2 regions of the Caballeronia eucalypticola genome follow, and region 2 is predicted to be linked to the other one. Evidence: predicted binding sites of a transcription regulator. Region 2 holds the regulator's gene; the other holds the start of a gene.

Region 1 (15,839 bases), on a different contig from region 2:
CGGGCGAGCAATCCGCTGATGGCGACGGCGACCGCGATTTGCGTCAGCCGTTCGAGACCCAGCCAGACGATATTCGCCAGCGCCTTGGCGACGTCGGGGTTCTTGATCCGGCTCAGCATCCGCGGACGGCGCCTGACGTGTTAATAGCCATAGGCATGGCGCTTGCGGTAAAACAGGCGCCCGGGCTGGCGGCAATCCTTACCTTCGAGCGGCGGGGGAGCCTGTCTAGACCCGTCAACCCACGCGCGGTTTTCCGCCATTTGGTGCGACGTTTGTACTCTGTGGTGAAAAAGCGTCCGGCCATTGGATTAGAATATTTGCGCAGGTCCGCGCGGAAAGACTGCGATTATAGGTGCGAACAGTGCGCGCAACTGCGTGGTTGATGCTTGATCTACGCGTGGACGAAGCTTGCCGAGGGGGCGCCAAGGAGTCTTCGAAGCGGGCGTGACGAGTATTGGGACCGTGCGCGACGAATTTCTTTCGTTATTTTTCGCGTGTTGGTCCGGTATCGTTTCTGGCCGCTCGTGCGTTAGGCGAGTTCGTTGGGCGAGGTGGTCGGGCGAGGTGGTCGGGCGAGTTAGGCGGCGAGCTCACCGAGTTGTGGGGTCAGTCAATTCGCGAATTATTTCCGCACCGAGGCCGGGAGAGTCGAATCAGGTTTTATTGTTGGGCGCAGGTCTGTATCAAGGGGTCTCCGTGACCCGGGACGCTTCGGGATGCCCCGGAACCATTTAAATTATTAGTCAGGTAGCCATTCCATGAGCCAGTCACCGCAAGTACCCGTTACCCAGTCCATTTTCAAGGCTTACGACATTCGCGGGATCGTGGGCAAAACCGTCGATGCCGGCGTCGCGCGCAAGATCGGCCGCGCATTTGGCAGCGAGATCAGGAAGCAAGGCGGCGACTCGGTCGTCGTGGCCCGTGATGGCCGTCTGTCAGGTCCGGAGTTGGTTGGCGCGCTTGCAGACGGGCTGCGTGAAGCCGGCGTGGACGTAGTCGACTTGGGCATGGTGCCTACGCCCGTGGGTTATTTCGGCGCCAGCGTGCCGCTCGCGTTGCCTTCAGGCGAGCGCAGCGTCGATTCGTGCATCGTGGTGACGGGAAGTCACAATCCGCCCGACTACAACGGTTTCAAGATGGTCCTGCGCGGCGCCGCGATCTATGGCGACCAGATCCAGGCGTTGTATCAGCGCATTGTGAATGACGACTTCACGAGCGGCGAGGGCACATACACCGAATACGATATCCAGCAGGTCTACCTTGACCGGATCGTCAGCGACATCAAGCCTGTGCGTCCGATGAAGATCGTGCTCGATGCCGGTAACGGTGTTGCCGGCGAACTGGCGCCGCGTTTGTTCAAGGCGTTGGGATGCGAGATTGTCGAGTTGTTCACGGACATCGATGGGACGTTCCCGAATCACCATCCGGATCCGGCGCATGCGGAGAATCTGCAGGATGTGATCAAGGCGTTGAAGGAAACGGATGCGGAGATTGGTTTTGCCTTCGATGGCGACGGTGACCGTCTGGGTGTGGTGACGAAGGATGGGCAGATTATTTATCCGGATCGCCAGTTGATGTTGTTTGCGCAGGAAGTGTTGTCGCGCAACAAGGGTGGGCAGATCATTTATGACGTCAAGTGCACGCGGAATCTGGCTAAGTGGGTTCGTGACCAGGGCGGCGAGCCGGTGATGTGGAAGACGGGGCATTCGTTGGTCAAGGCGAAGCTGCGGGAAACGGGTGCGCCGTTGGCGGGTGAGATGAGCGGTCACGTGTTTTTCAAGGATCGCTGGTATGGCTTTGATGACGGCCTGTATACCGGGGCGCGGTTGCTTGAAATCCTGTCGCGGGTGGCTGATCCGAGCAAGTTGCTCAATGATTTGCCGAATTCGTTGTCGACGCCGGAGTTGCAGCTGAAGCTGAATGAGGGTGAGAATTTTGAACTGATCGCGAAGATGCAGAAGAATGCGAAGTTCACGGGTGCGGACGATGTGCTGACTATCGATGGGTTGCGGGTAGAGTATCCGGATGGTTTCGGGCTCGCGCGGTCTTCGAATACCACGCCGGTGGTGGTGATGCGGTTTGAAGCCGATAGCGAGGATGCGCTCAAGCGGATTCAGGAAGATTTTCGCCGGGTGATTTTGGCGGAGAAGGCTGACGCCAATCTGCCATTCTGAGGGTGTCCTGACTTGGGGTGGGCCGGGGTGATAGGGTTCCGTAGGTGGTGGTGGGGTTGATGCCGGGTTGCTAGGTTCTGGAATTAGCGGTCGGGTTTATTACCGGTTGCTGCTCTCGGACTTAGCGCTCTGCTAAGTTGCCTACGAGTTGGCGACGAATTGGCTAATTTCTTTATCATTGTTAGCCACAGTGCGTGGCGGACACGTCGTTTCCTTATCTAAAGCGACAAAGAAACGAAGCAAAGAAAACGCTTTCGCCGCTCTACCCTAAGTGCCCACGGAGTGCAGTTTTCATTCATAGATGCCCCAAAAGCACGGTGCTCGCCAGAGCCACGGATGTGTGAACCCCTCCTCTCGGGAATACTGACACGACCATGCTTCGCGCCGTACGCTCTCGGGCAAGCACTATTGGCCCGGCAACCCGCGCAGCCTCACACTGAGCGCCAGCGTAAAAACCACCCCATTCCCAAGCGCCAGCGGTAAACTCCGCCCCATCTCAAAATGTCCACGCGCTGTCCAATCCGACGGCGCCCACCGTGTCCAGCGTGCAAAAGATCTTGATTGTCCGGGTGTCGTCCCTAGGCGACGTCGTCCATAACATGCCGGCTATCGCCGATATCCGTCGCCTGCACCCCGATGCCCAGATCGACTGGCTAGTCGAAGAGAGCTTCGCGGATCTCGTCGAACTTGTCGACGGCGTCCGTCGCGCCATCCCGTTCTCCCTGCGGCGCTGGCGCAAACGCATCTTTTCACTTGATAACTGGCGCGAAATCCAACGCTTTCGCCGCGCCTTGGCCGCTGAAAAATACGACCTCGTCATCGACTGCCAAGGGCTCATCAAAACCGCATGGGTCGCAAGCTGGGCCCGCGGCAAGCTGGTCGGGCTCGGCAACCGCACCGACGGCGCCGGCTACGAACGGCCCGTCCGCTTCTTTTACGACAAACGCGTCCCTATCGAGCCCCGTACGCATGTGGTCGAGCGCACCCGGCAACTGGTCGCCGCCGCGCTGGGCGATCCGCGCCCGCAACCGTCCGATGCGATCGAATTTGGCATCGATACCCGCCGCGCCGCGCTGGCGTTATCTGAGGCAGGGCTGAACCTGCCCGTGCCGTACGTGGTTTTCGTCCACGCCACGTCCCGCGCCGATAAACAATGGCCCGACACCGCATGGACCGAACTCGGCCAGTCGCTGATCCGGCGCGGGGTATCGATCGTGCTTCCATGGGGCAGCGAGACCGAACGCGAAACGAGCGACAAACTGGCGAAAGAATTTGGAGCCGCCGCAGTCGTGCCGCCGAAACTCTCGCTGCCGGCAGTGGTCGGCCTGATCGACGGCGCGGCGGCAACGGTCGGCGTGGACACGGGGCTCGTGCACATCGCGGCGGCGCTGAAGCGACCGACCATCGAGTTGTACAATTTCTCGACCGCCTGGCGCACCGGCGGTTACTGGTCGCCGCGCGTGGTGAATCTGGGTAGCGCAAACCAGCACCCGACGTTGCAGCAAGTCAAAGCGGTCCTCGCAAGCTTCGGCCTGCTTTGATGCGTGGACGCAGTAGCGGTATCGGCAGCGGTAGTGGATAGAGTGAGGAAGCGGCTTCCGTGCGAAGGATGGGCTTCAATCGCCGGCGTGTTCGACGAAGTGCAAGCCGAAACCCGCGGTTGAGGTCCAGTTTGAGATTCATCAACGGCCATCCTTTCACGCGGCGTGTTTTTCAGGCGGTTGAGCGAAAATCAACGCGCTCGCCGGGCGCGACGTTTCCTCGATACGCCAATCGAAGCCAATCGAGGTTGATTGCAGCCGAAAAATGCAGCCGATCGACGATAAATCGAGCCCGCTCACTCGCTCATCCAAACAAATCGAAGGCACATGACTGAATCTCAAATTATTGAAGTTGCCTCCGCTGACTGGCAGGGCCAACAGCTTTCCGTGCCGCGCGAGGCGTTGCTGGCTGGCGTCGAGCGCGGCAAGGTCCTGTATTTCCCGCATCTGGCATTTGCCATCGAAGGTGGCGAGCGGGCGCTGCTGGACCCGAAAGTGGCTGACCCAGAGCGCAAGAACATCAGCCTTGCGCCCAACGGCGGCCCGCTCGTGGGCGTACTCGGCGACGCCGTCACGCAATCCGCCGTCCGGGCGTTGATCGCGCGATATCAGGCGAACGCACGCTCGCTGGTCGACGGCCTCTTTCCCGAATATCGCGGCAAGTTGAGGGTCGCGCCGACCAGCCTGCGGCTGCATCGCGTGGAAACGCGCGAGACGTCGTGGCGCAAGGACGACAGCCGCCTTCACGTCGATGCCTTCCCGTCGCGGCCGAATTATGGCGAGCGCATCCTGCGCGTGTTCACCAACGTCAACCCGGATGGCGCGCCGCGCGTGTGGCGCGTCGGCGAGCCGTTCGAGGACATGGCAAAACGCTTCCTGCCCGCTATCAAGGCCCCGGTTCCCGGCGCGGCGTGGCTCATGAATCTCCTGCATATCACCAAGACGCCGCGCAGCGAATACGACCACCTGATGCTCAATTTGCACGATGCAATGAAGGCCGATCTCGACTATCAAGCGAAATCGCCGCAGCAGGAGATGCCGTTTCCGCCCGGTTGCGTGTGGGTGTGTTTCTCCGATCAGACCTCACACGCGGTCATGTCCGGCCAGTACATGCTCGAGCAAACCTTCTTCCTCCCCGTCAGCGCCATGGCCCAGCCCGACTGCGCGCCGCTCGGCATCCTGCAACGCCTGAAAGGCAGGGCGCTGGTTTGAGCGCCGCGGGCGGTTGGAAGAAGGCGCCAGGCTCACGGTTGCACGTGCATGTGCACGATGAGCAATCGTCGCCGGCTTGCCGCGAGGGCGGCCAATGCTGAGACTCGTGTATCGCGCGTTATGGTGGCTCGTCGCGCCGCTCGCCGTGCTGCGCCTCTTGATCCGCTCGCGGCGGGAGCGGGGGTATCGCGAACATATTGGCGAGCGGTTTGGATTTGGTCCTGCTCGCCGCGCCGATGACCTCGCACCGTTGATCTGGGTGCATGCGGTGTCCGTTGGCGAGACGCGGGCGGCTCAGCCGCTGATCGAAGCGCTGCAGCAAGCCCACCCTGATGCCCGCATCCTGCTGACGCACATGACGCCAAGCGGCCGCGCGACCGGCGTGGAGCTATACGGCGATCGTATTTCGCGCAGCTATCTTCCCTACGATTCACCGTCGCTCGTGCGGCGGTTCCTGCGTGCATGGCGGCCGTCGCTCGGCATCGTGATGGAAACGGAAGTGTGGCCAACGCTCATCGATGAATGCAAACGCGCCGATATCCCGCTGGTGCTGACCAACGCGCGGATGTCGGCGCGCTCGTTCAAGCGCGCGGCGAAGTTCGGCAATGCAACGCGCGAAGTGTTCGGCGGTTTTACGCGCGTACTGGCGCAAACGCAGTCCGATGCGGATCGCCTGAGCGCGCTGGGCGCACGCAATGTCGCGGTGCTCGGCAACCTGAAGTTCGATATGGCCGCGCCGCCCGAACTCTACGCGCGCGGCCACGCATGGCGCGCGGCGATCGGGGATCGCCCGGTTTGGGTCGCGGCGAGCACGCGCGAGGGCGAGGAAGCGCTGGTGTTGCAGGCGTTCACCACGTTGCGGACCCGCGTGCCCGATGCGTTGCTGATCCTGGTGCCACGCCATCCGCAGCGATTCGATGAAGTGGCCGTGTTGATCGATGCCGCCGCGCAGTCCTACGTCCGGCGTACCGCGTGGGCGGGAAAGGCGGCGGCAGCGGGATCGGGAATCGATGCAGCGCCCGTCTTGCCTGCGAACGTCAACGTGCTGCTCGGCGATTCGATGGGCGAGCTGAGCGCGTATTACGCCACATCGGACCTGGCGTTTATCGGGGGGAGTTTGTTGCCGCTGGGCGGGCAGAATCTGATCGAGGCGTGTGCGGCGGGCGTTCCGGTGCTGATTGGTCCGCACACCTTCAACTTCACGCAAGCGACCAACGATGCAATCACCGAAGGCGCGGCATTGCGCGTGAGCGATCCGGCGGCATTGGCGCGCGGCCTGCAAGAACTTCTCTCCGATAAACCCCGCCGGCTCGCCATGAGCGCAGCGGCGTCGGCATTCGCGGCGAAGCATCGCGGGGCGACGCAGAGGACGGTGGCGGTGCTGGGGGCTTTGTTGCGAACGCAGGCCGAGGAGCAGTGATCCAGGCAGTAAGGGCGCCTACCCGCGCTCTTTTAGAATTCGCGTCACGCACGCCACAAACCGTTCATTGCTCGCCTCCACGCCATACGCCCGCGCCCGTTCCAGCGCTTCACGCGTAAAACCATCGCGCAGGGCATGGTCCGACAATAACCGCGACAGCGCCCCGGCCATGGCGTCTACATCGCCGATAGGAACCAGCAGTCCGAACCGGCCGTCGTCCAGAATTTCACGCGGCCCCGTCGGGCAATCGGTTGAAATCACGGGCTTGCCAAGCGCCAGCGCCTCGAGCAGCACCATCGGCATGCCTTCGTAGCGCGAGCTCAGTACCAGCGCGCTTGCGTGCGCGACCACCGCATGCGGATTGTTCCGATACCCCGTGAAATGCACGCGCTTGCCCACGCCCAGTTCCACGGCCAGCGCTTCCAGCTCGGCGCGAAATCCACCGTCGCCGACAATCACCAGATCTTCCGGCAACTCACCGCCGCCCTGCGTCCTGAGAAGCTTTGCGTAAGCGTGCAGCAAGGTCCTGTGATCCTTCTGGATCTCGTCGAGCCGCGCCACCGAAACGATGTACGGCCCCGGACACGGCGGCGGTTCCACATACGCGCCGTTCTCGCGAATCCGGTCGATATCGATCGCATTCGGCAGCACAAACACATTGCGCAGATGGCCGTCGAACAACTCGCGCGCTTCATCGGCCATTTGGTGGTTCAGCGCGGCAATGCCGTCATATCGGCCGTATTGCGCAAGCAGGCGTTTCATTTTCCGGCGCCGGCCGCCCAAACGTGCATCGAAGCTGAAATGGTTCACGCCGAGCCACGCCACGCCGAAGCGGCCGGCCAGACGACGCAGCGACATGTCGAAGTCGATGATAATGTCGTGACGCAACGCCAGCGCAGCCACACGCGCTTTCACGTAGGGGCGCACGGCGAGCGTGTTGAACACATCGCGCCCGACGCGGCCGAGCTTGCTCAGCCGATGCTCGTAGCGACGCGCCTGGAACAGGTTGAGCCAGGGTTTATCGGTGAGAATCTCGACGCTGACATCCGCGGGAACCAGCGCGCGAAAGCGCTGTTCGAACGCGGGGGACGAAAACATCACGGACAGCGTCACCGTGAAGCGCGCGCGGTCATAGATCTGCAGCCACTGGATCAACGACGATTCGATGCCGCCGTCGTTGAAATCCGCGATGTGAAACAGCACGGCAACGCGCTTGGAGGGTTGCGCCATGGGTGTCGAGGACGCTGCGGGCGACGGGTTGAGCCGCACGGCGGTGTCGCGAATGAGGAGCGTGTTGGGGCTGTCGATCAGAGGTCTCCGAAAAGCGGGCCTATGGCCGTAAAAAAGGGCAAGGCGACATGCTAACGCACTCGATCGGCCGGGAACAGTTTCTCCCCCACGCCGAAACCTGCCCTCAGACCGCCAGCAGCCCTTTCTTTTCGATAAAACGAACCACCACGTCGAGCCCTTCCAGCGCCTTCAGGTTACACATGACAAATGGCCGTTCTCCGCGCATCTTCCGGGCATCGGAGGCCATGATGTCGAGATTTGCCCCTACATACGGTGCAAGATCGATCTTGTTGATCACCAGCAGGTCGGACTTCGTGATGCCCGGACCGCCCTTGCGCGGGATTTTTTCGCCGCCTGCGACATCGATCACATAAATAGTCAGATCCGATAATTCCGGGCTGAAAGTGGCTGCCAGATTATCCCCACCCGATTCGATGAACACGATATCCGCGTCCGGGAAACGCTCGATCATCTGGTCGACGGCTTCCAGGTTGATGGATGCGTCTTCGCGGATCGCCGTGTGCGGGCAGCCGCCCGTTTCCACGCCCATGATGCGTTCGGCCGGCAACGCGCCCGCGACCGTGAGCAGGCGTTGATCTTCTTTAGTGTAGATGTCGTTGGTGATCGCGACGAGGTCGTATTTGTCGCGCATCGCCTTGCAGAGCATTTCGAGCAAGGTGGTCTTGCCTGAACCGACCGGACCTCCCACGCCCACGCGCAAGGGCGGCAGTTTCTTGGAGCGGCGGGCAGCGGCGGAATAGACAGGTGCGTTCATGGTTTTAAGAGCGGAACAAGCGTGAATATTGTGATTCGTGGCGCGCCGACAGAATGCCGAGTTGCGGCGCGAAGGTGTTGATTTCATCCGGCGACGTATCGAGCGCTTTTTCCACAGCGGTATCGATGGCAACGCGCAACGCAACGATGATCCGCTGCCCCGCGATCTGGCCCAGCGGCACCGCTTTTAGCGCGGCGGCGGCCTGGTTTTCGACCCAGGAGAATGCGTAGGCGGCGAGGGCGGCGTCAGTGGCGGCATCGTGAGCGTAAGCGGCGAAGGCAAATGCGGTGGGCTGCGAGACTGGCTTGATGGCGTTTAACGTGGCTAAACGCGCGGCATCGCCCCATTCGAGTTGCGTGCACAACTGGGCAAGCGACCAGCCCATTTGCTGCGTCTCGCGACGTAGTTCTGCCGACTCGCGGCTGGCGAGGAATTCTTCATCGGCACCGGCGAGGCCTGCTGCATCGTGATCGCGCCAGCGGGTCATCTGGTGCGCGAGAAAGGGCAGCTCGCCGCGGGCGAGGACGTTGGTCAGCCCGCTTGCGATCCATTCGCGAGCGCTGTCGCCATCGTGGATCAAGCCGTGTTCTATCGCCGACTCAAGACCCTGCGAATAACTGAACGCGCCAATAGGCAGTGCCGGCGACGCCAGATGCAGCAGCGCAGTAAGCTCAGCGATGCGCATGACCGTGGTCGTGGTTATGGTTGTGATCGTGGCCTTCGTGGCTGCACTGCGAGTGATCGCCGTGGTCGTGGCCTGCGCCGTGAGCGTGGGTGGCGTGGTCGTGTGCTTGATCATGAGCGCCATGGTCCGCATGCCCATGCGAGCACTGCGAATGGTCGCCATGATCGTGGCCTGCGCCATGTGCATGACCGTGATCGTGTCCATGATGTTCATCGAAGACTTTTTGCGCGAGCGCGTAGTCTTCTACAAACGTCTCGTCATGCCCGTGTTTGTGACCGCCGCCATACGCGCCCGTCTCCGGTTGGAACGGCGCTGTCGCGTGATCCACGTGCGCGCCCAGGCGCTTGAGCATGTCTTCGAGCACCGGATCAGCTTCCAGTTTCAACTGTCCCGCGGTCACTTCAACCGGCGTGTGGCGATTGCCCAAGTGATAGGCGGCACGCGTCAGCGTAATGGGATCGTGAGCGTGTACAACCATCACATCTTGCGGCGCGGCAATCACGCGCACCAGGCCGCCATCGTCGGCGACCAGCATGTCGCCATCGCGCAGCACCGTTCCGCGCGGCAGCACCAAGGCCACTTCCTCACCGTTATCCAGTGTCGCGGCCAACCGGCTCTTGCAGCGCTCATCGAAGGCAAGGGTCAAGGTCGGCGCGCGTTTGATCAGCGGTGCGGCAAGTTTCGCTTCGATACGTTTATCGATCGTGCGCATAGAGTCTCGGCAATCAGAAAAGGAAGTAGCGCTGCGCCATGGGCAAGACGGTTGCCGGCTCGCAGGTGAGCAACTGGCCGTCGGCTACCACCTGATACGTTTCCGGATCGACGGTAATGAACGGCCTGTACGCATTGTGAACCATGTCGGCCTTCGAGATATTCCGGCAGTTCTTCACCGCGACCACTTGCTTCTTCAATCCATATCGTTCGCCGATGCCGTCATCCAGCGCCATCTGCGATACAAACGTCAGCGAGGTCTTGCCCAACGCACCGCCGCGTGTCGCGAACATCTCGCGATAATGCACCGGCTGCGGCGTGGGAATCGATGCGTTCGGATCGCCCATCTGCGCGACCGCGATCATGCCGCCCTTCAGGATCATGGCGGGTTTCACGCCAAAGAACGCGGGTTCCCAGAACACGAGATCCGCCCATTTGCCCGGTTCGATAGAACCCACTTCATGCGCGATGCCATGCGTGATGGCCGGGTTGATCGTGTACTTGGCGACGTAGCGTTTCGCGCGGAAATTATCGTTGCGCGATGAGTCTTCGGGCAACGCGCCGCGCTGCGTTTTCATCTTGTGCGCGGTCTGCCACGTGCGCATGACGACTTCGCCAACACGCCCCATCGCCTGCGAATCCGATGACAACATGGACAACGCGCCCAGGTCATGAAGAATGTCTTCGGCGGCAATGGTTTCGCGTCGAATCCGCGATTCGGCGAACGCGATATCTTCAGCAATCGATGGATCCAGGTGATGGCAGACCATCAGCATGTCGAGGTGTTCATCGAGCGTGTTGATGGTGTACGGCCGCGTAGGATTCGTCGAAGAAGGCAGCACGTTCGACTCGCCGCAGACCTTGATGATGTCCGGCGCATGGCCGCCGCCCGCGCCTTCGGTGTGATACGTGTGGATCGTGCGGCCCTTGAACGCGGCCACGGTCGTTTCAACAAAACCCGCTTCGTTCAGCGTGTCCGTGTGAATGGCGACTTGCGTGTCGGTATCGTCGGCAACGGATAAACAGTTGTCGATAGCAGCCGGCGTCGTGCCCCAGTCTTCATGCAGCTTGAGCCCGATCGCGCCGGCCTTGATCTGTTCGATCGCGGGGGCAGGCAGGCTCACATTGCCCTTGCCGAGAAAGCCGAGGTTCACTGGCCAGCCATCGGCGGCTTGAAGCATGCGTTCAAGATGCCACGGTCCCGGCGTGCAGGTCGTGGCGTTCGTGCCCGTTGCCGGACCGGTGCCGCCGCCGAGCATTGTCGTGATGCCGGAGGCCAATGCTTCATCAATTTGCTGCGGGCTGATGAAGTGAATATGCGAGTCGATACCCCCCGCCGTCACGATCATGCCTTCACCGGCAATCACCTCGGTCGCCGCGCCAATTGCTATGGTCACCCCCGGCTGGATATCCGGATTGCCCGCCTTGCCGATCGCAAACACGCGCCCGTTCTTGATGCCGATGTCCGCCTTCACGATGCCCCAGTGATCGAGGATCAGCGCGTTCGTCACGACCGTATCCACCACGTCGGCGTGCACGCGTTGCGACTGGCCCATGCCGTCGCGGATCACCTTGCCGCCGCCGAACTTGACCTCCTCGCCGTAGGTCGTGAAGTCGCGTTCGACTTCGATCAGCAGGTCGGTATCGGCGAGACGCACGCGGTCGCCGGTGGTCGGGCCGAACATCTCCGCGTAAGCGCGGCGTCCGATGCGTAGCGTCATTTTTGTAATCCTGAAGGTGAAATCAAAGCGGACCCATCACGAGGCCGTTGAATCCGAAGACCTTGCGATCGCCTGAAAGCGCCACGAGTTCAACCGTGCGTTCCTGGCCGGGTTCGAAGCGCACGGCCGTGCCTGACGCAATGTTCAGCCGGAAGCCTCGGGCGTTGTCGCGATCGAAGGTGAGCGCCGTGTTGACTTCGAAGAAATGAAAATGCGAGCCGACCTGCACGGGCCGGTCACCCGTATTCGATACCGTCACGGACACCGTCTCGCGGCCCGCGTTGAGTTCGTGTTCACCATCGTCGATCAGATATTCGCCAGGGATCACGGGCGGCTCCTTCAGGGAATCGGATGATGGACGGTCACGAGCTTGGTGCCGTCGGGGAAGGTCGCTTCTATCTGGATGTCCGGGATCATTTCCGGCACGCCGTCCATCACATCGTCGCGGGTGAGCAGCGTGGTGCCGTAGTGCATGACGTCGGCGACGGTGCGGCCGTCGCGCGCCGCTTCCATCAGCGCTGCCGAAATGAACGCGATGGCCTCCGGATAGTTCAGCTTCAGCCCGCGTGCGCGACGCCGTTCGGCGAGCAGCGCGGCGGTGAAGATCAGCAGCTTGTCTTTTTCGCGGTGAGTGAGCTTCATGGGTTCGGAGCGTGTCTTGTTTGAAGTGCTGAAGTTAAATGAAATCCTAGCATTGCTATCCTACGATTTCATTGGATGAACTTCTGTAACTCGACGGTCGTCGGCCGCTCGAAGATCTCTTCCGGGGTGCCGCTTTCCCACACGCGCCCCTGATGCATGAAGACGACCTTGTTCGACACGCGCCGCGCGAAGCGCATCTCGTGCGTGACCATGATGAGCGTCATGCCGTCGGCGGCGAGGCTTTCCACAACGGCCAATACTTCACCCACGAGTTCGGGGTCGAGCGCGGAGGTGATTTCATCGCAGAGCAGGACCGAGGGCTTCATGGCAAGCGCCCGTGCAATCGCCACGCGCTGCTGCTGTCCACCTGAAAGTTGTTCGGGATAGGCGTTGAATTTATCGCCGAGGCCCACGCGTTCAAGCACTTGCTCAGCGGTCGCGCGCGCCTTCGCCTTGTGAACCTTCTTCACCACCGTCTGCGCGAGCATCACGTTCTGTCCTGCGGTCAGATGCGGAAACAGGTTGTACTGCTGGAACACCATGCCGACCTTGAGGCGCAATGCACGCAGATCCGCATGACGTGCGTCCATGTGCTCGCCGTCGATTTCGATCGACCCTTCGTCGATACTTTCCAGTCCGTTCAAGGTGCGCAGCAGCGTGCTTTTACCTGAGCCGCTGCGTCCGATGATTGCCACCACCTGACCCGACTCCACCGAAAAATCGATGCCCTTCAGGACCTGGTTCGCGCCGAACTGCTTCTTGAGGTTTTGCGTTTCAACGAGCGGCATTCCATTTCCTTTCGAGCGTGCGCGCGGTGCGGGTAAGCGGATAACAAATCACGAAATAGATCACGGCGACGAGACCGTAGACCACGAACGGCCTGAACGTCGCGTTCGAAATCATCGTGCCGGCTTTCGTGAGTTCGGTGAAACCGATGATTGACACCAGCGCCGTGTCCTTCACGGCTTGCACACCGAAGCCGACCGTCGGGCCGATGGCAATGCGCGTGGCTTGCGGAAGAATCACATGACGCAGTTGTTCGAAGTAATTCATCGCGAGACTGGACGATGCTTCCCATTGACCCTTGGGAATAGCCTCGACGCAGCCGCGCCAGATCTCGGCGAGATAGGCGCTGGTGAACAACGTAAGTCCAACCGTTGCAGCAATCCACGGCTGAACTTCGATGCCGAGCAGCGGCAAGCCGAAGAACACGAGGAACAGTTGCATCAGCAGCGGCGTGCCCTGGAATATCTCGATGTAAACCTTCACGATGGTCCGCAAAACCCGCGAACTCGACACGCGCATCACAAGCAGCACGAAGCCCACGATCCCGCCGGCCACGAAGGAAACAATCGACAACACGATGGTCCAGCGCGCCGCGAGCAGCAGGTTCGTAAGGATCTGTTCAAACGTAAATTCGATCATCGGGCGCCTCGCAGGTTGCGGGCGAACAGGCGTTTGCCTGCTTCGTTGAGGACGAAGCGCAAGAGGATCGCCATCACGAGGTACGCGGCCGTGATCAGGAAATACGTTTCGAACGCGCGGAAGTTGCGCGACTGGATGTAGCTTGCGGCATAGGTGAGATCAGAGACGGATATCTGCGATACCACCGCCGAGCCAAGCATCGTGATCACGATCTGGCTTGTCAGCGCCGGGAACACCTTGGCGATGGCTTGCGGCAAGACCACATGCCTGAACGTCTCGCCGCGAGTCATGGCAAGCGACGCCGCCGCTTCAAGATGCCCCTTCGGCACGGCCGCGATACCCGAGCGGATGATCTCCACCGAATACGCGCCGAGATTGAGCGTCATCGCGAGGACGGCGGCCACGTATTCATCGATGCGAATGCCCAGCGCCGGCAGCCCGAAAAACACGAAGAACAATTGCACGATGAACGGCGTATTGCGGATCGCTTCCACGTAACCGCCAACGAACGAACGCACCGCCGGATACTTGCTGCCTTTGCCCGCTGCACCGAGTATGCCGACCGCGAGGCCGAGCACCGTTGACACGGCGGTCAGGCCAAGCGTGACTGCCGCGCCGCTCGCGAACATGCCGGCGTACTGCCCGAGATCGCCGAACTGGAGTTGATAAGCCATTGAATCGGCGCCTTGTTATTTGAGCTTTGTTTTTAAGCTTGATGTCGAGTGACGCGCAAGATTACAAACCGGCCGGCAATGGCGCCTTGAACCATTTCTCCGACATCGCTTCGAGCGAGCCGTCCTTTTTCGACTGGGCGATGGCTGCATCGACCTTAGCCAGCAAGCGCGGTTCGTTCTTGTTCATGCCGACGAAACACGGCGAGTTCTTGATGATGAATTTCGGTTCCGGACGGCGCGGCGGATTCTTCGAAAGGATGGCTGCGGCCACGATATTGCCCGCCGCAATCAGATCAACCTGGCCGGAGAGGAATGCCTGGATGGTTGCGTTGTTGTCCTCGAAACGCTTGATGGTCGCGTTCGGCGCCATTTGCGTCAGCGCGATTTCTTCGAGCGCGCCGCGGGTTGCGCCGACCGTCTTGCCGGTGAGATCGGCGGGGCCGGTGACCTTGACATTGGCGGGCCCGAACACGCCCTGGAAGTACGGCGCGTAAGGCGCTGAGAAGTCCATGACCTTCTCGCGATCCGGCGTCTTGCCCAGCGACGAAATCACGAGATCCACTTTGTTTGTCGTCAGATACGGCACGCGATTCGCGCTGTTGACCGGCACGAGTTCCAGCTTCACGCCGAGCGACTTGGCGAGCAGCGCGGCCATGTCGATGTCATAACCTTGCGGCTGCATGTCTGCGCCGACGGCGCCGAACGGCGGGTAATCCTCCGGCACGGCCACTTTCAGGACGCCGGCTTTCGTGACGTTATCGAGCGCATCGGCTTGGGCGGTCAGCGGGATTAGAGCAAACGCCGGGAGGGCGATGAGAGCGGCAACTGCAGAGCGAAGCGCGTGGCGGCGAAGCGTGTTGGTCATTTGATTCTCTTTCCTTGGATCGCGGTGTGGCGCGGTGCGTCTCGTTGATGGTCACTGATGGACGCACTCGTCGGAAAGGGATTTAAGCGAGAGTCGTGCCATTGCTTTTGCGCCTTGCTGGACGGGCTTGAGCGGGGCACAAGCCGTTGCGATGCACAAAACATGGGCTTAATTGTGCGCTTTTGTAGTGCGCATTTTATGAGGAATAACCCGGCTACGTTGTCCAAAGCCGCAACGGTCTGGCATCGACGCGATGAATGAGCGGGCGCAACGTGGTCCAGCATTCGGTCATTAATCGTTGGAGAGGTTCCATCGAGTGGCTGGCGGCACGGATGATCAGTATGCCCGGCGCGACGCAGGAAGCGGCGGCGCGGAGGCTGTCATTGAACGGAAATTGCGATGTCAGGGACTCCGCCAGCGCGTCGTCGCACCCCGCACCGAGTGCCCATAGCGTGCCGTAGGCGGGAAAGCCCGCAAGGCCTTGTGGCGCAAGCCGCAGGGGGTCATTGGCGCTGAGCAGCGCGCGTTCGAACCAGCGCAACCGGCCCTTGCTGTCCTTGATCCGCGCGGTGGAAACCAGGCGGCCGTCCGACCATCGTTCACCCGCTGCTTGCCGGCCCAACTGCATTGCGTCCCAGCCGATAGCCGTTGCCGATTCATCCATTGTCAGCGTGAAATCCAGCGCCACATTTGATGACTCGAAC
Region 2 (15,839 bases):
TCGCGCCAAAGGTTCGCGCGACTTCCAGCCGGTTTGCATCGCGGTCAATCATGATGATCTGAGCCGGCGCGTAGAACTGAGCCGTGAGCAATGCAGCCAAGCCAATTGGACCCGAGCCGACAATGGCAACCGTGCTGCCCGGCTGCACCTTTCCGTTCAGCACGCCGCACTCGAAACCGGTCGGGAGGATGTCCGAGAGCATGACCAGCGCTTCTTCATCGGCGCCGGCGGGAATGGGGTACAAGCTCGTTTCCGCATGCGGGATGCGCACGTATTCGGCTTGCGTGCCGTCGATCTTGTTGCCGAGAATCCAGCCGCCTGTCGTGCAATGCGAGTACATGCCGCGGCGGCAATAATCGCATTTTCCACACGACGTGATGCAAGAAATCAGGACGTGATCACCCGGCCTGAAGGTTGACACCGCAGCGCCAACCGCCTCGATTACCCCCACGCCTTCATGTCCCAGGATGCGGCCCGGTTCGCAGGTCGCCACATCACCTTTCAAAATATGCAGGTCCGTTCCGCAAATGGTCGTACGCGTGACCTTGACGATTGCATCCGTCGCCGAAAGGAGCTTCGGCATTGGGCGGTCGTCGAGGGATTTATTGCCGGGTCCGTGATACACGAGTGCCTTCATCGTCAATCTCCTTTTGCCTGCACATGCCTGGAAACGGGGTTTCCCTGACGAAACTTTAGGCCCGGCCGGCACGGGCACGGTTGACCTGTATCAATCGATAAGACATGGATGCGCAACGTTTCACCCACGCCCATGACAGCGCTCGCAAGGCCACTTCATTACGCGCCGGGACGCGGCTCCTTGATCTGCGTCAACGGAAAAAAAGCGCGAACTCATAGACTTTTTGTAAGCGCCAGGCGATCTGGGCCGGTTCTAAGGCGAATCAGCTGCAACACCCCGCGCTCACTGCGTCACCGACGCCAACGACCCACTAACGGAGCATTTGCGATGAGCTACAAAAGCATCGTCGTTCAACTCGACGCGAGCGCACGCGCCCATCCGCGCCTCGAATATGCGCTGCGTCTCGCTACCCAATTCGACGCCCACCTGACGGGTGTGTTCTCGGCGTTCGCTCCTGATCCGCGTACTTTCTACGTCATGGCCGGCACGGCGGACTACTACGAAGAGCATCGAAAAGTCCTTCAGGAACGCCACGGTGCGCTCGAACGGATATTTCATGCGGAACTGCTTCGAGCAGGCGTACGAGGGCAATGGGTCGACTACCCTGACTACGCGGGCGAAGCGGTCCCTCGCTATGCGCGTTACGCGGACCTGGTCGTGGCGGGGCAAGACGACCCCGACGATCCGGAAGCATTCGTCGCCGATCATTTCCCCGAAACGCTCGTGATGACCTCGGGCCGCCCCGTGCTGTTCATCCCCTACAACGGCGTGTTTCCGACGCTCGGCGCCAACATCATGGTTGCGTGGAACGGCAGCCGCGAGTCGGCCCGCGCGGTTCAAGACGCGATGCCGTTATTGCAGCGCGCGGAAACGGTCACCGTCGTCAGGCTTAACGAATCGAAAGAAGATCCGGGCGCGAATCCCGTCAACCGCCTTCCAGCCGCCGACATTGCCCTTCAGCTTGCGCGGCACGGCGTCAAGGTCGAAGTGGCGGCACTCGATGGTGTCAAAGACGTCTCCATGGGCGACATGCTGATTTCACGCGCGTCGGATCTGGGTGCGGACCTGATCGTCATGGGCGCGTATGGCCACTCGCGCTGGCAGGAACTCGTCATGGGCGGCGCGACGCGCACCATGCTGGAATCCATGCCCATACCCGTATTGATGTCGCACTGATGTTGCTTTTGGACTAAGGAGATTCTTCATGTACAGCCGCATTCTCGTTCCTATCGACGGCAGCGAAACGTCAGCGCACGCCCTTGACGCCGCGCTGCAACTTGCTCGCGAGCACGACGCGGAAGTCAAGGCCGTTTATGTGGTGGATGTGCCGCAATTGATGTATTCGGGGCCGGCCTGTGACCCGTCGCTCGTACGTGAAGCCTTCGTCAAAGAGGGAGCGCTGGTACTCGCCGACGCTGCCGCCAAGATGCTGCGTGGGGGCGTCAAAGGCTCAACGCTCGTGGTCGAGGTGGATCCGTTGGGTGATGACATCGCTCAACGGATCACGGCCGCCGCGAAAGATTTCAGCGCCGATCTCGTGGTCATGGGCACGCATGGCCGGCGCGGCTGGCGAAGGCTCGTGCTGGGCAGCGTGGCCGAGCGTTTCTTGCGGATCTCGACCCGGCCGGTGCTGCTGGTACCGCTGCATTCCGCGAAAACAAATGGACCGCGCATAGTCAGCACGCTGGACGTCGCGGGCGCATCAACGTAAATGGCGCGGTCTTGCCGACGCCGGTCGAGCCTTTAGGGAATGCACTACAGCGGAAGTGCCGCGTCATGTTCATCGTCGCGAACGGTGAGGACAGGAACATGACTCGACCGCAGAATCGTTTCCGCGACACTGCCAATCAAATGCCGGCGCACACCACGCGGACCATGCGACCCCATCACGATAAGATCCGCTTCGAATGCGAGAGCCGCCTGCATGAGGGCGCCCGGGATGCTCGCGCCGTGTGCATCAACGATCTGGGTAGTGCAGCGTATGCCGCTGCTTGCACCGCTTTTTACACCGCTTTTTACAACACTCCGCTCGCACAACTCGAGTGCATGATCGAGTTGCCAGTGCATGCCGGCATCGCCTCCCACTTCCTCTCCGATAGCGCCGTCCGCAAGATTGCGGACGTCGTGCGAGATAACGTACGTCACCATCAACATCGCATCGGCGGGCTGCGCCAGCCTGAGCGCCTCTTCAAGCGCGAGGTTCGCGCTGAGGCTGCCGTCGAGCGCCACCAGAATTCGTTTGTACATGACTGTCCCCTGGATGTCCTTCATCTTTCAGTGTCCGCGTGCAGGCCTGCTGGTCGCTTGATCCACATCAATTCATGCGGCCGGGCGGTACACCGCTCAAATCACGTTCGCAGCGGCACGGTATGATCCGCACACCTTCAGCAGCACGCTTTTCCCCTATTCCCGGAGACCCCATGTCCGCGACACGGCGTAACACGGCATCGCAACACGGCGCCGGTCGAGCGCCCCGCGTAACGGGCGTGGCTGGCATGGCCGCCGCCCTCCTGCTCACTGCGGGCGCGGCCTTCATGGCGCTCAGGCACAAGAGTACGAATGCCCCTAAAGCCCCGGAACCCGTCCCAACGCGGCTTGATGAAGCGCGGCTGCTTGGCATCATCCGGTCGTCGACGGAAGCAATCATTACCATCGACGAAAACCAGCGGATCATCATGTTCAATCCGATGGCGGAACGTCTGTTCGACTGTCCTGCAGCCGACGCGCTGGGCACTTCTCTCTCCCGCTTCGTTCCCGAGCGTTTTCGCGCCGGTCACGAAGGGCATGTGCGCCAGTTCGGCGTGACTGGCGTGTCAGACCGGCAAATGGGCGGGCGGCGCATACTGTACGGTCTGCGCGCGACTGGGAGTGAGTTCCCGTTCGAAGCATCGATCTCCCAGTTCGGCGATGAAACCGGCAAGCTCTACACGGTGATGCTGCGCGACATCAGCGCGCAAATCGATGCCGAACGTTCGTTGCAGCGCTCGCACGAGGAACTGCGGGAGCTCTCCGCGAATCTTCTGAGTATCCGCGAGGAAGAGAAGTCCCGTATTGCAAGGGAATTGCACGACGACCTGGGCCAGCAATTGACCGCGTTGAAAATGGATATATCGTCACTCGAACTCGACGCCGGAACCAACGCCGACGCGCGTGCGCGATTGCGCGGCATGCAGCGCCTGATCGACGCAACCGTCGCCTCGATGCGCCGGATCGCCGCCGATCTACGCCCCGTGATGCTCGACGACCTGGGCCTGGTTCCGGCTATCGACTGGCTGGCGATCGACTTTACGAACCGCTACGGTATTGACGTCGAGCGGCAGATCGACGCGCGCCACACCATTTTCAGCCGCGACGGCGCGACTGCCGTGTTCCGGATCGTGCAGGAAGCGCTGACCAATGTGGCGCGCCACGCGCAAGCTACCCGTGTCGACCTGGCGTTGTACCTGGAAGGCGACCGCTGCATCCTGCGCATTGCCGACGACGGCATCGGCGCGCATGAGCGTGTCGACGCCGGGCGCAAGTCGTTTGGTCTTATCGGCATTCGCGAGCGGGCGCACGGGCTGGACGGGTCGGTGTCGATCGAATCGGGCATCGGACGCGGGTTCGCCGTGACCGTGACGTTCCCGCTGGCGACCTTGCAACAGGACGAGCCTTTCTCCGACAATCCGGAAAACACCGAGGAAGAACCGCTGCAATGACCCGAGTATTGATCGCCGATGACCACGCGCTCGTGCGCGACGGCCTGCGCCATATCCTGCGCAGCGCGAGCGGCCTGGAAGTCGCTGGCGAAGCCAGCGATGGCACCACCACCATGGCAATGATCCGCGCCACGCCCGCGGACGTGCTGGTCCTCGACTTGTCGATGCCCGGCAGGAACGGCGTCGAATTGCTCAAGCAGATCAAGGACGAGAAACCGGCGCTGCGTATTTTGGTCCTGACCATGCACGCCGAACAGCAGTACGCGGTGCGCGCGTTCAAGGCGGGGGCGTCGGGTTATTTGACCAAGGAAAGCGCGAGCGCCGAGCTGGTCACGGCCGTGAGCAAGGTCGCGGCGGGCGGTGTGTACGTCAGCCTCGCGATGGCCGAGCGGCTCGCGCAAAGCCTGAATGAACCCGCAGACGACTTGCCGCACCGGCGGCTTTCCGACCGCGAATTCGAGGTGTTCCGGCGCATCGCAGCCGGTGAAACGATCACGCAGATCGCTCAGGCGCTGTCGGTGAGCGCCAAGACGGTCAGCACGTACAAGACCCGCATCCTCGAAAAAATGCAGATGCCGCACGACACCGCGCTGGTCCGCTACGCCATGCGCCACAAGCTGTTCGACGACGACTGCGACGACTGATACGCCGAATACCTCTGGGTCTTCACGCTCGCAAAAGGCGTGTAGTCCAATCCCTACAGCCCTTCCCAAACCCCTACGTCATGTCTGGCCGCTTGCCGATTTTATTTTGAGATAGCCCCGACCATACTTCGAGGCATGAACTCAAACGGTTGCGCGCCATGCTGAAGATCTTCCTTATCGATGACTCCGGCCTTGTGCGCCGCCGCCTCTCTGCGCTGATCGACGCGCTGGCTGGCGTGGTGGTCGTGGGCGAGTCCGAAGAAGCGGATACAGCGCTCGGGTGTATCCGCATGACGCGCGCGGATCTGGTGATCGTCGACCCGCATCTGGCCGCGGGCAACGGCATGGCGATCGTTGCGGCGCTGGGGCGTGCCGAGCCGCCTGTTGTGACCATTGTGTTGACCAATCATTCGGGGCCGGCGTTTCGTGCTGCATGCCAGCGCGCCGGCGCGAGCTATTTCTTCGACAAGACCAGCGAGTACGAACTCGCCCGCGACACCATCGTGCGACTGGCCAACGAGCACCGTCCCGAGCCGACGCCCTGCGAGCCGGCATGACTGTCTTCTACTCGCCTCGACTGCAATCCTCGCATCTTGTCCGTTCATCTATTCAGTGATCGTCCGACTCTTCTGGAGACAGGCATGACCTCAGCTACCGCTTATGCGTCCACTTACGCGCCCGCTGCTTCAACGGCTGCGATTCCCCTTGCTTATCTGGCGCGCTCCGCCATCACGAGCCCGCCACCACCGGCCACGCGTGCGGACACGAACTGCTCCGCGTGTTCGTTGCATTCCATCTGCATGCCGGCTCACCTGAGCGCGACGGAGCTGGCGCGGCTCGATGCCATTGTGTGCTCCACGCGGGTCGTACGGCGTGGCGAGACGCTCTACCGTGCCGGCGATAAATTCAAAAGCATCTACGCCGTGCGTGTCGGATGTTTCAAGACGGTCATTACGCATCGCGATGGCCACGAGCAAGTCACGGGCTTTCATATCGCAGGCGAGCCGCTTGGACTTGATGGCGTTTGCTCCGATGAACAGAATTGTGATGCGATCGCGCTCGAAGACAGCAAGGTGTGTGTGATTCCGTTCGACTTGCTCGAGGATCTTTGCCACGACGTGAAGGCCATGCAGCAGCATGTGCATCGGATGATGAGCGGCGAGATCGTGCGTGAATCCGGTCTCATGATGATGCTTGGCACCATGACTGCGCAGCAGCGTGTGGCTGCGTTCCTGCTCAATCTGTCGTCGAGGATGAAGACGCGGGGTTACTCTTCCGCCGAATTCAATTTGCGGATGACGCGTGAAGAGATTGGCAGCTATCTCGGGTTGAAACTTGAGACCGTCAGCCGGATGTTTTCGAAGCTGCAGCATGCCGGGGTTATCGATACGAACGGCAAGCAGGTGCACATTCTCGACAGCGAGAAGCTTGCGGGTGTTTGACTGAGGCCCAAGCGAAGCGAACGGACATGCCTATTGAGTATCTGCGAGGTTTCACGCGGCCGCAGCGCACCGATCAAAATAACCGGCGCCTTGGGCGCTGGCTGGCGTTTATTGCGGGCGCGGCCAATGCGGGCGGTTTCCTTGCTGTTGGTCAGTACACCTCGCATATGTCGGGGATCGTATCGGCACTCGCCGATAACCTCGCGGCAAGCGACTTCGGCCTGATTGTTGCGGGATTGAGTTCACTCGCGGCGTTCATGACGGGCGCGGCGACCTCCGCGATCATGATCAATTGGGGCCGGCGCCGGCGGGCGCAAAGCGAATACGCATTGCCGTTGATGCTGGAAGCCGTGCTGCTGCTTGTGTTTGGGCTGCTTGGCTCGAACCTGGAAAACAACCGGTTTCTGTTCGTGCCCGCCACTGTAGGGTTGTTGTGCTACGTGATGGGGTTGCAGAATGCAATCATTACGAAGATATCCAAAGCCGAGATCCGCACTACGCATATGACCGGCATTGTCACGGATATTGGCATTGAGATTGGCAAGCTTTTTTACTGGAATGTGTCGGAGGCCGGGCCTGGTGTTAATGCAGTCAGGGCGGATCGGTCCAGGCTGCGGTTGCTGGCTTCGCTGCTTGGCATGTTCTTTATTGGCGGTCTTGCTGGCGCGTTGGGTTTCAAGTATGTGGGGTTTATATCGACGCTGCCGTTGTCGGCGATGCTGGTTGTGTTGGCTGTCGTGCCGTTGGTGGATGATTTAGTCGGGCAGAGGAGGTGAAATCGTGGCGCGGATTTGATCGCTTGAATGGGTATAGGGAGTTGGTGGGTGGGGTAGGTTCTGGCGTTAGCGGTCTGAGTCATTGCCGGGTTGCTGCTTTCCAGGTCTTCGCGGGTTATACGTTAGCTGATTTCTTTATCACTATTAGCCACTGCGCGTGGCGGCGCGTCATTTCTTTGTCCAAAGCGACAAAGAAACGAAGCAAAGAAAACGCTTTCACCGCTCTACCCTAAGTGTCCACAGCGTGCAGTCCCATTCATGGGTGCCCCAAAAGCACGGTGCTCGCCAGAGCTTAGGATGTTTGAAACCCTCCTTCTCGCGAATCCTGACAGTAAAACGCTTCGCCCCGTACGCTCTCGGGCAAGCACTAACGACTGAACCCGCCCAAGGAGCGCCCCGCGCTATCCGCGGAAAACCAACCTCCAAACTTATATGCATGCCGAACCATCTTTTAAACCACCAAGAAATGGATCTGCAGAATGCATAAAGCATAACCCGGCAAATAACATTGCAAACTGATAGATAACCCGCGAAGCACCACAGCGGCAAATAAGGGTGGGGCGGTGCGGGTTTCTATGGCGAGGGGGCTTGCCCGAGAGCGTACGGGGCGAAGCGTTTTACTGTCAGGATTCGCGAGAAGGAGGGTTTCACACATCCGTGGCTCTGGCGAGCACCGTGCTTTTGGGGTACCCATGAAATGGAACTGCACGCTGTGGACACTTAATTTTTAGAGAGGTGAAAGCGTTTTCTTTGCTTCGTTTCTTTGTCGCTTTGGACAAAGAAATGACGCGCCGCCACGCGCAGTGGCTAATAGTGATAAAGAGATCAGCTAGCACATAACCCGCGAAGACCTGGAAAGCAGCAACCCGGCAATGCACCCGACCGCTAACGCAGAACCCGCGCAACCTGGCACTGCCCCTGACCGCTATCGCCCCTCTTCCCTTGATACAGATCAATCATCCGATTGCCCCTCCCGATACAGTTGACTCTCGCCATCACTATTGATCGCGCACGGCGGCCCGACCCGCGAACAACGCGATACACGCCTTTCAGTTGCAAGAAAGAACACCCCCTCCAAAGGCAAGCAAATTGAACACTCGACCCGCGGTCGCATCCACCGAAAACCATCCCTTGACGGATGGCGTGGAGAACGCGAGTCCGAGTGAACGCGCCCAAGGCCGCGTAGTCGCAGTACGAGGCGCAATCGTGGATGTCGCGTTCGACCACACCGCGTTACCGCTCATCGAAGAATCTCTGTCCATCTTCACGGATCGCGGACCACCGATCATCGCTGAAGTACAAGCTCACCTCGACGAACACACAGTCCGCGCACTCGCGCTCCAATCCACCGACGGGCTGAATCGCGGCACAGCCGTGCGTGCCTCCGGCGGGCCGATCCTCGTGCCGGTAGGTGAAGCCATGCTAGGTCGTCTGATCGATGTCACCGGCACGCCGGGAGACCGCGGCGCCCCCTTCGCCGACGACGTCCCGCGCCGCCCGATTCATCGCGCCCCACCGCCGTTTGCATCGCAGAGCGCAGCCACCGAGATCTTCTGGACCGGGATCAAGGTCATCGACTTACTGACCCCGCTTGCACAAGGCGGCAAGGCCGCCACCTTCGGCGGCGCCGGCGTCGGCAAGACCGTGCTCGTGATGGAGCTCATCCACGCAATGGTCGAACGCTACAAAGGCATCTCGGTCTTCGCCGGGGTCGGCGAACGGTCGAGGGAAGGCCACGAGATGCTGCTCGACATGCGCAACTCCGGCGTGCTGCCGCGGACGGTATTGGTCTACGGCCAGATGAACGAACCGCCGGGCGCACGCTGGCGAGTGCCGCTGACGGCGCTCACCGTCGCGGAATATTTTCGCGACGAACGCCACCAGAACGTGCTCCTGCTAATGGACAACGTCTTCCGGTTTGTCCAGGCAGGTGCCGAGGTCTCTGGCCTGCTTGGACGGCTGCCCTCGCGGGTCGGCTATCAGCCAACGCTCGCAAGCGAAGTGGCCGCGCTGCAGGAGCGCATTGTGTCGGTCGGCGGTGTATCGGTGACCGCGATCGAGGCTGTCTATGTTCCGGCAGATGACTTCACCGACCCCGCCGTGACGACCATCGCGGCGCATGTGGACAGCATGATCGTCCTGTCGCGTTCGATGGCCGCCGAGGGCATGTATCCCGCCATCGATCCCATCGCTTCGTCGTCCATCCTGCTCGATCCGGCCTTCGTCGGCGACGAGCACGCAGCGGTTGCCATTGAGGTACGCAAGACCATCGAACATTATCGGGAACTGCAGGACGTCATCTCGCTGCTCGGAGTCGAGGAACTGGGCGTGGACGATCGCCGCATCGTTGGACGGGCTCGCCGGCTGCAGCGCTTCCTGAGCCAGCCGTTCACCGTCACGGAGGCGTTCACGGGCGTGCCCGGCCGCTCAGTGGCGGTCGCCGATACGATCGCCGGCTGCAAGGCAATCCTCACCGGCGATTGCGACAACTGGCAGGAAAGCTCGCTCTACATGATCGGCACACTCGATGAAGCCCGTGCTCGCGAAGCGGCCTCGGCAACGGCAACGGCGGCCAAGACCGGGCCTGTTGCGGAACAGGTCGAATCATGAGCGCGCTCCTGCACCTGGTCATCGCCACGCCGTCGCGCGTGCTGTTCGACAGCATGGAGGTCGCAGCGCTGCGTGCCGAAGACGCCACGGGCAGCTTCGGCATTTTGCCGGGCCACGCGGCGTTCCTGACCGTGCTCGCGCCGTCCGTTCTCCGATGGCACGCCGCCGACGGCATCGAACAATTTTGCGCGGTAAAGGAAGGCGTGCTGCGCGTATCGGGCGGACACGAAGTATCGATTGCATGCCGTGAAGGTGTGATGGGCACGAGCGGCGTGTCGCTCGAAGTACTCGAGGCGCAAGTCCATGCCGCGCGCGCAGCGCAGCTCGACGCAGTGCGTCGTGCGCGCGTGGATGAAACCCGTCTTCATGCGCAAGCCGTTCGCCAGTTGCTCCGATATCTGCGCCCAAGCGCCGGATCGGCCGATGGAGCAGGGCCGTGACTCAAGCCTCACCTGGCGATATCGACCCAAAGCGCAACGACGACAGCATGGCGCATGCCGCGCGGCAAGCCGTGCAACGCGAACGCGAGTTGCGGGAAGAGCCGGAACCATCGCTTGGCGTGCGTCTCGGCCAGATCGGCATTCTTGGCTGGACCATCGTCGTGCCAACGCTGCTTGGGCTTGTCATCGGCCATTGGCTCGATCGGCACTTCAACACCGGCGTGTTTTTCTCGGCGCCGCTACTCATGGCAGGCGCAGCCGTTGGATTATGGTCCGCATGGAAATGGATGCATCGGCAAACCCGGAGAGATCGGCAATGACTTATCACTTACCGCTCGCAGCCCAGATCGCAATTGGTGTGAGCGTCGGGCTTGCGGCTGGCGCAATCCACTTCTCGACCCTGCGCTGGAACGTCCGGCTGCTGATCTCCGGCACGCCGGCCAAGGCTATCGGCCTGCAACTCCTACGTCTCGCGGGCGTGGTCGTTCTCTTCGGTGTCCTGGCTAAACTTGGCGTGTGGCCACTGTTATGCGGCGCGGCCGGTTTGCTGTTGGCGCGCAGCGTCATCTTGCGACGCGTACAGGTCAGCACGCCATGATCGCCTCGCCTCTCGTCACTGCCACGCTGTTCCATATCGGGCCCATCGATGTATCGTCACCGGTAGTAGCAACATGGGTCATCATGGCCCTGCTAGCCGGGGGCGCCGCCTGGTACACGCGCCGCTTGTCGCTCACGCCATCGAAAATGCAGACGGTGCTCGAGCTGGTGGTCAGCACCATGGACGACCAGATTCGCGACACCATGCAAGCCGAGCCCGAGCGATATCGTTCATTGGTCGGCACGCTCTTCCTGTTCATCCTGGTCAGCAACTGGTCTTCCCTGCTGCCCGGTGTCGAACCGCCGACCGCGCACGTGGAAACCGACGCCGCGCTGGCCCTCATCGTGTTCTTCGCAACCATTTTCTACGGCATTCGCACGCGCGGTCTGGGCCGTTATCTCGCCACGTTTGCCGAACCCACCTGGATCATGATCCCGCTCAACGTGGTCGAGCAGATCACGCGAACGTTCTCGCTGGTCGTGCGTCTGTTTGGGAACGTGATGAGCGGGGTCTTCGTGGTGGGCATCGTGCTATCGCTCGCCGGACTGCTCGTCCCCATTCCGCTGATGGCGCTCGACCTGCTTACCGGCGCAGTGCAGGCGTATATCTTCACGGTTCTCGCGATGGTCTTCATAGGCGCCGCGCTAGCCGAAACTTCCACAAAGACTTCCAGCAAAGAGGCAGGCCAGCAATGAACAATCTGATCCAGGTAGTGAGCATTCTCGCCGCAGCGCTCGCGGTCTCGTTCGGTGCAATCGGGCCCGCGCTTGGCGAAGGCCGCGCGGTCGCCGCCGCCATGGACGCGCTCGCGCGGCAGCCGGAATCGGCCGGCACGATCTCGCGCACGCTGTTCGTCGGCCTGGCGATGATCGAGACCATGGCGATCTACTGTCTGGTCATCGCCCTGCTCGTGCTGTTCGCCAATCCGTTCGTGAAGTGAGTGCGCACTGATCATGCATATCGACTGGTGGACCCTCCTGCTGCAGACCGTCAACGCGCTGGTGCTCGTGTGGCTGCTGGCGCGCTTTCTGTTCCGGCCGGTGGCGAAAATCGTGGCGGAGCGCCAGCATGCAGCCGCAGCGCTCATGGCCGATGCCGCCGCAGCCAAAGCTGCGGCCATCGTTGAACAGCAGAAGGCCACCGCTGAGTGTGCTGAACTTGCCGCGCAACGCACGCATCTGCTGGAAGCGGCGACGGCCGAAGCCGCGCAGCTCAAGACGTCGCTTGCGAACGCGGCCCGCTCCGAGGCGGACCAGATGCGCACGGCCGCGCAAACCGCCATCGATGCCAGCCGGCGCGAGGCCGCGTCAGCCGACTCCGATCGCGCATCGCAATTCGCACTCGATATCACCGCGCGGCTACTCGACCGCCTGCCCGCCGAGGCGCGGATCGCGGGATTCATCGATGGACTGGCGCGCGAGCTCGCTGCGCTGCCCGAGGCTACCCGCGCACAACTGACCGGCAACGATGATCCGGTCCATCTGATCGTGCCTCGCACCCTCAGCGGCGATGAACTGGCGGCATGTCAGACCGCGTTCACGAAGGCGCTCGGTCATCCGTTGCAGGTTCAGATCACAGTCGATCCCGCCGTGATTGCAGGGCTCGAACTGGAAGCGCCGCACGCACTCGTACGCAACAGTTTTCGCCACGATCTCGCCGGCCTTAAAGCGGAGCTCCTCAGCGCATGACACTCGACCGGCCTGACCCCGCCACGGCAGACAACGACTGGCTCGCCAGCAGCCGCGCCGCCCTCGCCCGCACTCAGTTTGCGCCGCAGGCGGAAACTGTCGGGCGCGTTGAACACGTGTCCGACGGCATTGCTTCCGTCTCAGGCCTGCCCGATGTGCGCCTGAACGAACTGCTGTGCTTCGAGGGCGGCCGGTTCGGCTTTGCGCTGACGCTGGACGCCGATGCTATTGGCGCGGTCCTGCTCGACGACGGCGATGCGATTTCCGCCGGCTCACGCGTCACCGGAACGGGCCGAGTGGTGGAAGTGCCGGTCGGTCCCGGACTGCTCGGGCGAGTGGTCGATCCGCTCGGCCGGCCACTCGACAACGACGAGCCCGTATCGGCTGAAACGCATTTGCCGATCGAGCGGCCGGCGCCTTCCATCATCGACCGGGATCTGGTCGCGCAACCGGTCGCCACAGGCATCCTCTTAATCGGTGCGCTGTTTGCAATCGGTCGCGGGCAGCGCGAACTGATCATCGGCGACCGGGCGACCGGCAAGACCTCGATTGCGATCGACACCATCGTGAATCAGAAGGACACCGACATGATCTGCGTCTATGTCGCGATCGGTCAGCGTGCGACCGCCGTGCAGCGCGTCATCGATGCCGTGCGCCGCCACGGCGCGCCCGAGCGATGCGTGTTCGTGGTCGCGTCGGCGGCAGCGTCGCCGGGATTGCAATGGATCGCCCCGTTCAGCGGTATGTCCATCGCCGAATATTTTCGCGACCGCGGGCAACACGCGCTCATCGTGATCGACGACCTGAGCAAGCATGCCGCGACGCATCGCGAACTCGCGTTGCTTACCCGCGAGCCGCCCGGCCGCGAGGCCTACCCCGGCGATATCTTCTACCTGCACGCCCGGCTGTTGGAGCGCGCTGCGAAATTGTCCAAGGAACTTGGCGGTGGATCGCTCACTGCATTGCCCATTGCGGAGACCGATGCCGGTAATCTGTCGGCTTACATTCCGACCAACCTGATCTCGATTACCGATGGGCAGATCATGCTCGACGCCGCGCTGTTCGCGGCCAACCAGCGCCCCGCCGTCGATGTCGGCCTGAGCGTGAGCCGGGTCGGCGGCAAGGCGCAATTGCCCGCATTGCGCAAGGTATCGGGGCGTTTGCGGCTCGACTACTCGCAGTTCCTGGAACTCGAGATGTTCACGCGTTTTGGCGGCGCGATGGAGCCAAGGGTCAAGGCACAAGTAGATCGTGGCCAGCGGATTCGCGCGTTGATTACACAGCCGCGTTTTGCGGCGCTGCGTCCTGTCGATGAAATCGCGCTCCTGGCCGCGCTCGCCGATGGCGTGTTCGATGAAGCGCCGGTCAGCTGCATTGCGACGGTTCGCGGGAGACTTGCGGCACATCTGGACGTGCACGGTGCGCCTGCCGCGAGCGCTGAGCTGGTTGCAACGGGGACGCTCGGCGAGGCCACGTTGACCGCACTGATAGCCGCCGTACGCGATCTTGCAGTGCAAGTTAGCGCCGCGCCTGAAGCCGGGCACACGAACGAAACCAAACCCGAAGCCGCTTCAACATGAGCAATAAACTCAGCGAAGTTCAGGCGCGGATGAATGGCGTGCACGGGCTCGAATCGGTGGTCGGCGCAATGCGCGGTATTGCTGCGGCGCGCTCGCGTGAAGCGCGCAGCCGGCTGGATGGCATCCGGGCCTGCGCGCGGATTGTCGGCGCGGCAATTGGCGATGCGCTACTTCTGATCGACGATCACGCGTCGCGGGAAACCACAAGCGCGGACGCGCAGCATGACACGGCCATGGTGATCGTCCTGTGCGCGGAACAGGGTTTTGTCGGCACGTACAACGAACATGTGATCGATGCAGCGCTTGCACCAGCTGCTGCAAATGCTCAGTCTTCATCGACGGAATACCTGCTGCTCGGTGACCGCGGGATCGTGGCGGCAACAGAACGCGGGTTGAACATCGGCTGGTCTGCACCCATGGTCACTCATGCCGGCGAAGTGCCCGCACTCGCCGATCGCCTCACCCATATTCTGTTCCAGCGACTGGTCGCCGGGCAGACCACTCGCGTGAGTGTGATTCACGCTACACCGAACCCAACCGCCTCCGTCCAGACCGTCGAGCAGACCCTGCTGCCGTTCGATTACGGGCGCTTTTCGGCTAATTCATCGGCACCGTCTCCCACAAGCGCGCGCCGCAACCCACCGCTTATCAACCTCGCGCCAAAGCAGTTGTTATCGCAACTCGCGGAAGAATACATCTTCGCGCAGCTTTGCGAAGCCATCATGCTGTCGTTCGCCGCCGAAAACGAAGCGCGCATGCGGGCGATGATCGCTGCACGCACGAACGTCCATGACAAGCTCGACGCATTGACCGGCGATTATCGCCGGCTGCGACAAGAGGAGATCACGTCGGAGATCGTGGAGCTTTCTGCAGGAAGCGTCGCCGCCGGCAGACCGTCAAAAAGACCGCGCCCGCGCACTGTGCCGGACACCCCCCCTTCCTTCTGATACCACCACGCCATCATGGACGAGCCTTCCCAGGAATACGATGCAGAGGGCCGCGATCCGGTGATCGGCCCCACCAAACCGCATTTGCTCGGCGTGCTGGGCCCCGGCCTGATCACAGGCGCCTCCGACGACGATCCCAGCGGCATCGCGACCTATAGCCAGGTGGGCGCGGCCTTCGGGTATGGACTGTCGTGGACGCTGTTGTTCAGCTACCCGCTCATGGTCGCCATCCAGATGATCAGCGCCCGCATCGGGCGCACGACGGGACACGGCATAGCCGGGGTGTTGCGCCTGCACTATTCAACGTGGCTGCTGCAGTGGGTCGTCGCGCTTCTGCTGATCGCGAATATAGTCAATCTGGGCGCGGACCTGGGAGCCATGGCCGATGCCCTCGCGCTGTTGCTGCCCGGTCCCAAGTGGCTCTACGTGCTGCTGTTCTCGGTGATCTGCGTTGCCATGCAACTGCTGCTGCAATACACGCGTTATGTGGCAGTGCTGAAGTGGTTCACGTTGTCGCTGTTTGCGTATTTCGCCGTGCTGGCAGTGGCGCACGTCAACTGGGGCCAACTCGCGAGCAACATGGTCCTGCCAAGGCCCGTGTGGACATCGGCATATCTCACTGCCGTCGTGGCGGTGTTTGGCACCACGATCAGCCCGTACCTGTTCTTCTGGCAATCCGACGAAGAAGTCGAGGACATGCACGTACATCCCCGTCGACTCGATCTATTCGATGCCCCCGAACAGGGTCCCAAGGCGCTGCGCCGTATCGAGGTCGACAC

What was found. The regulator FNR, encoded in region 2, switches genes on or off when oxygen is low (the NO sensors DNR and NnrR bind a similar motif). The targets are predictions, from matches to a motif close to TTGATNNNNATCAA.
Region 1: the regulator FNR is predicted to act here: its motif matches at 3,847-3,860, upstream of ACMX25_RS06595 (Kdo hydroxylase family protein).

The regions. Positions count from the first base shown of each region.
Region 1 covers NZ_JBLKRU010000004.1:52,007-67,845, forward strand. The annotation lists gene ACMX25_RS06580 (oligosaccharide flippase family protein) at 1-119, opposite strand, end outside; gene ACMX25_RS06585 (phosphomannomutase/phosphoglucomutase) at 759-2,174, shown strand; gene waaC (lipopolysaccharide heptosyltransferase I) at 2,711-3,715, shown strand; gene ACMX25_RS06595 (Kdo hydroxylase family protein) at 4,043-4,927, shown strand; gene waaA (lipid IV(A) 3-deoxy-D-manno-octulosonic acid transferase) at 5,022-6,347, shown strand; gene ACMX25_RS06605 (glycosyltransferase) at 6,366-7,577, opposite strand; gene ureG (urease accessory protein UreG) at 7,762-8,412, opposite strand; gene ACMX25_RS06615 (urease accessory protein UreF) at 8,417-9,097, opposite strand; gene ureE (urease accessory protein UreE) at 9,084-9,809, opposite strand; gene ureC (urease subunit alpha) at 9,823-11,529, opposite strand; gene ACMX25_RS06630 (urease subunit beta) at 11,552-11,857, opposite strand; gene ACMX25_RS06635 (urease subunit gamma) at 11,869-12,171, opposite strand; gene ACMX25_RS06640 (amino acid ABC transporter ATP-binding protein) at 12,240-12,959, opposite strand; gene ACMX25_RS06645 (amino acid ABC transporter permease) at 12,946-13,596, opposite strand; gene ACMX25_RS06650 (amino acid ABC transporter permease) at 13,593-14,270, opposite strand; gene ACMX25_RS06655 (transporter substrate-binding domain-containing protein) at 14,332-15,135, opposite strand; gene ACMX25_RS06660 (urease accessory protein UreD) at 15,350-15,839, opposite strand, start outside.
Region 2 covers NZ_JBLKRU010000009.1:93,177-109,015, forward strand. The annotation lists gene ACMX25_RS13115 (zinc-dependent alcohol dehydrogenase family protein) at 1-637, opposite strand, end outside; gene ACMX25_RS13120 (universal stress protein) at 965-1,813, shown strand; gene ACMX25_RS13125 (universal stress protein) at 1,842-2,348, shown strand; gene ACMX25_RS13130 (universal stress protein) at 2,393-2,884, opposite strand; partial or broken gene ACMX25_RS13135 (PAS domain-containing sensor histidine kinase) at 3,091-4,335, shown strand; gene ACMX25_RS13140 (response regulator) at 4,332-4,979, shown strand; gene ACMX25_RS13145 (response regulator) at 5,138-5,536, shown strand; gene fnr (fumarate/nitrate reduction transcriptional regulator Fnr) at 5,621-6,421, shown strand; gene ACMX25_RS13155 (YoaK family protein) at 6,448-7,197, shown strand; gene atpD (F0F1 ATP synthase subunit beta) at 8,329-9,807, shown strand; gene ACMX25_RS13165 (F0F1 ATP synthase subunit epsilon) at 9,804-10,247, shown strand; gene ACMX25_RS13170 (AtpZ/AtpI family protein) at 10,244-10,567, shown strand; gene ACMX25_RS13175 (N-ATPase subunit AtpR) at 10,564-10,845, shown strand; gene ACMX25_RS13180 (F0F1 ATP synthase subunit A) at 10,842-11,540, shown strand; gene ACMX25_RS13185 (F0F1 ATP synthase subunit C) at 11,537-11,785, shown strand; gene ACMX25_RS13190 (F0F1 ATP synthase subunit B family protein) at 11,799-12,533, shown strand; gene ACMX25_RS13195 (F0F1 ATP synthase subunit alpha) at 12,530-14,113, shown strand; gene ACMX25_RS13200 (F0F1 ATP synthase subunit gamma) at 14,110-15,060, shown strand; gene ACMX25_RS13205 (NRAMP family divalent metal transporter) at 15,076-15,839, shown strand, end outside.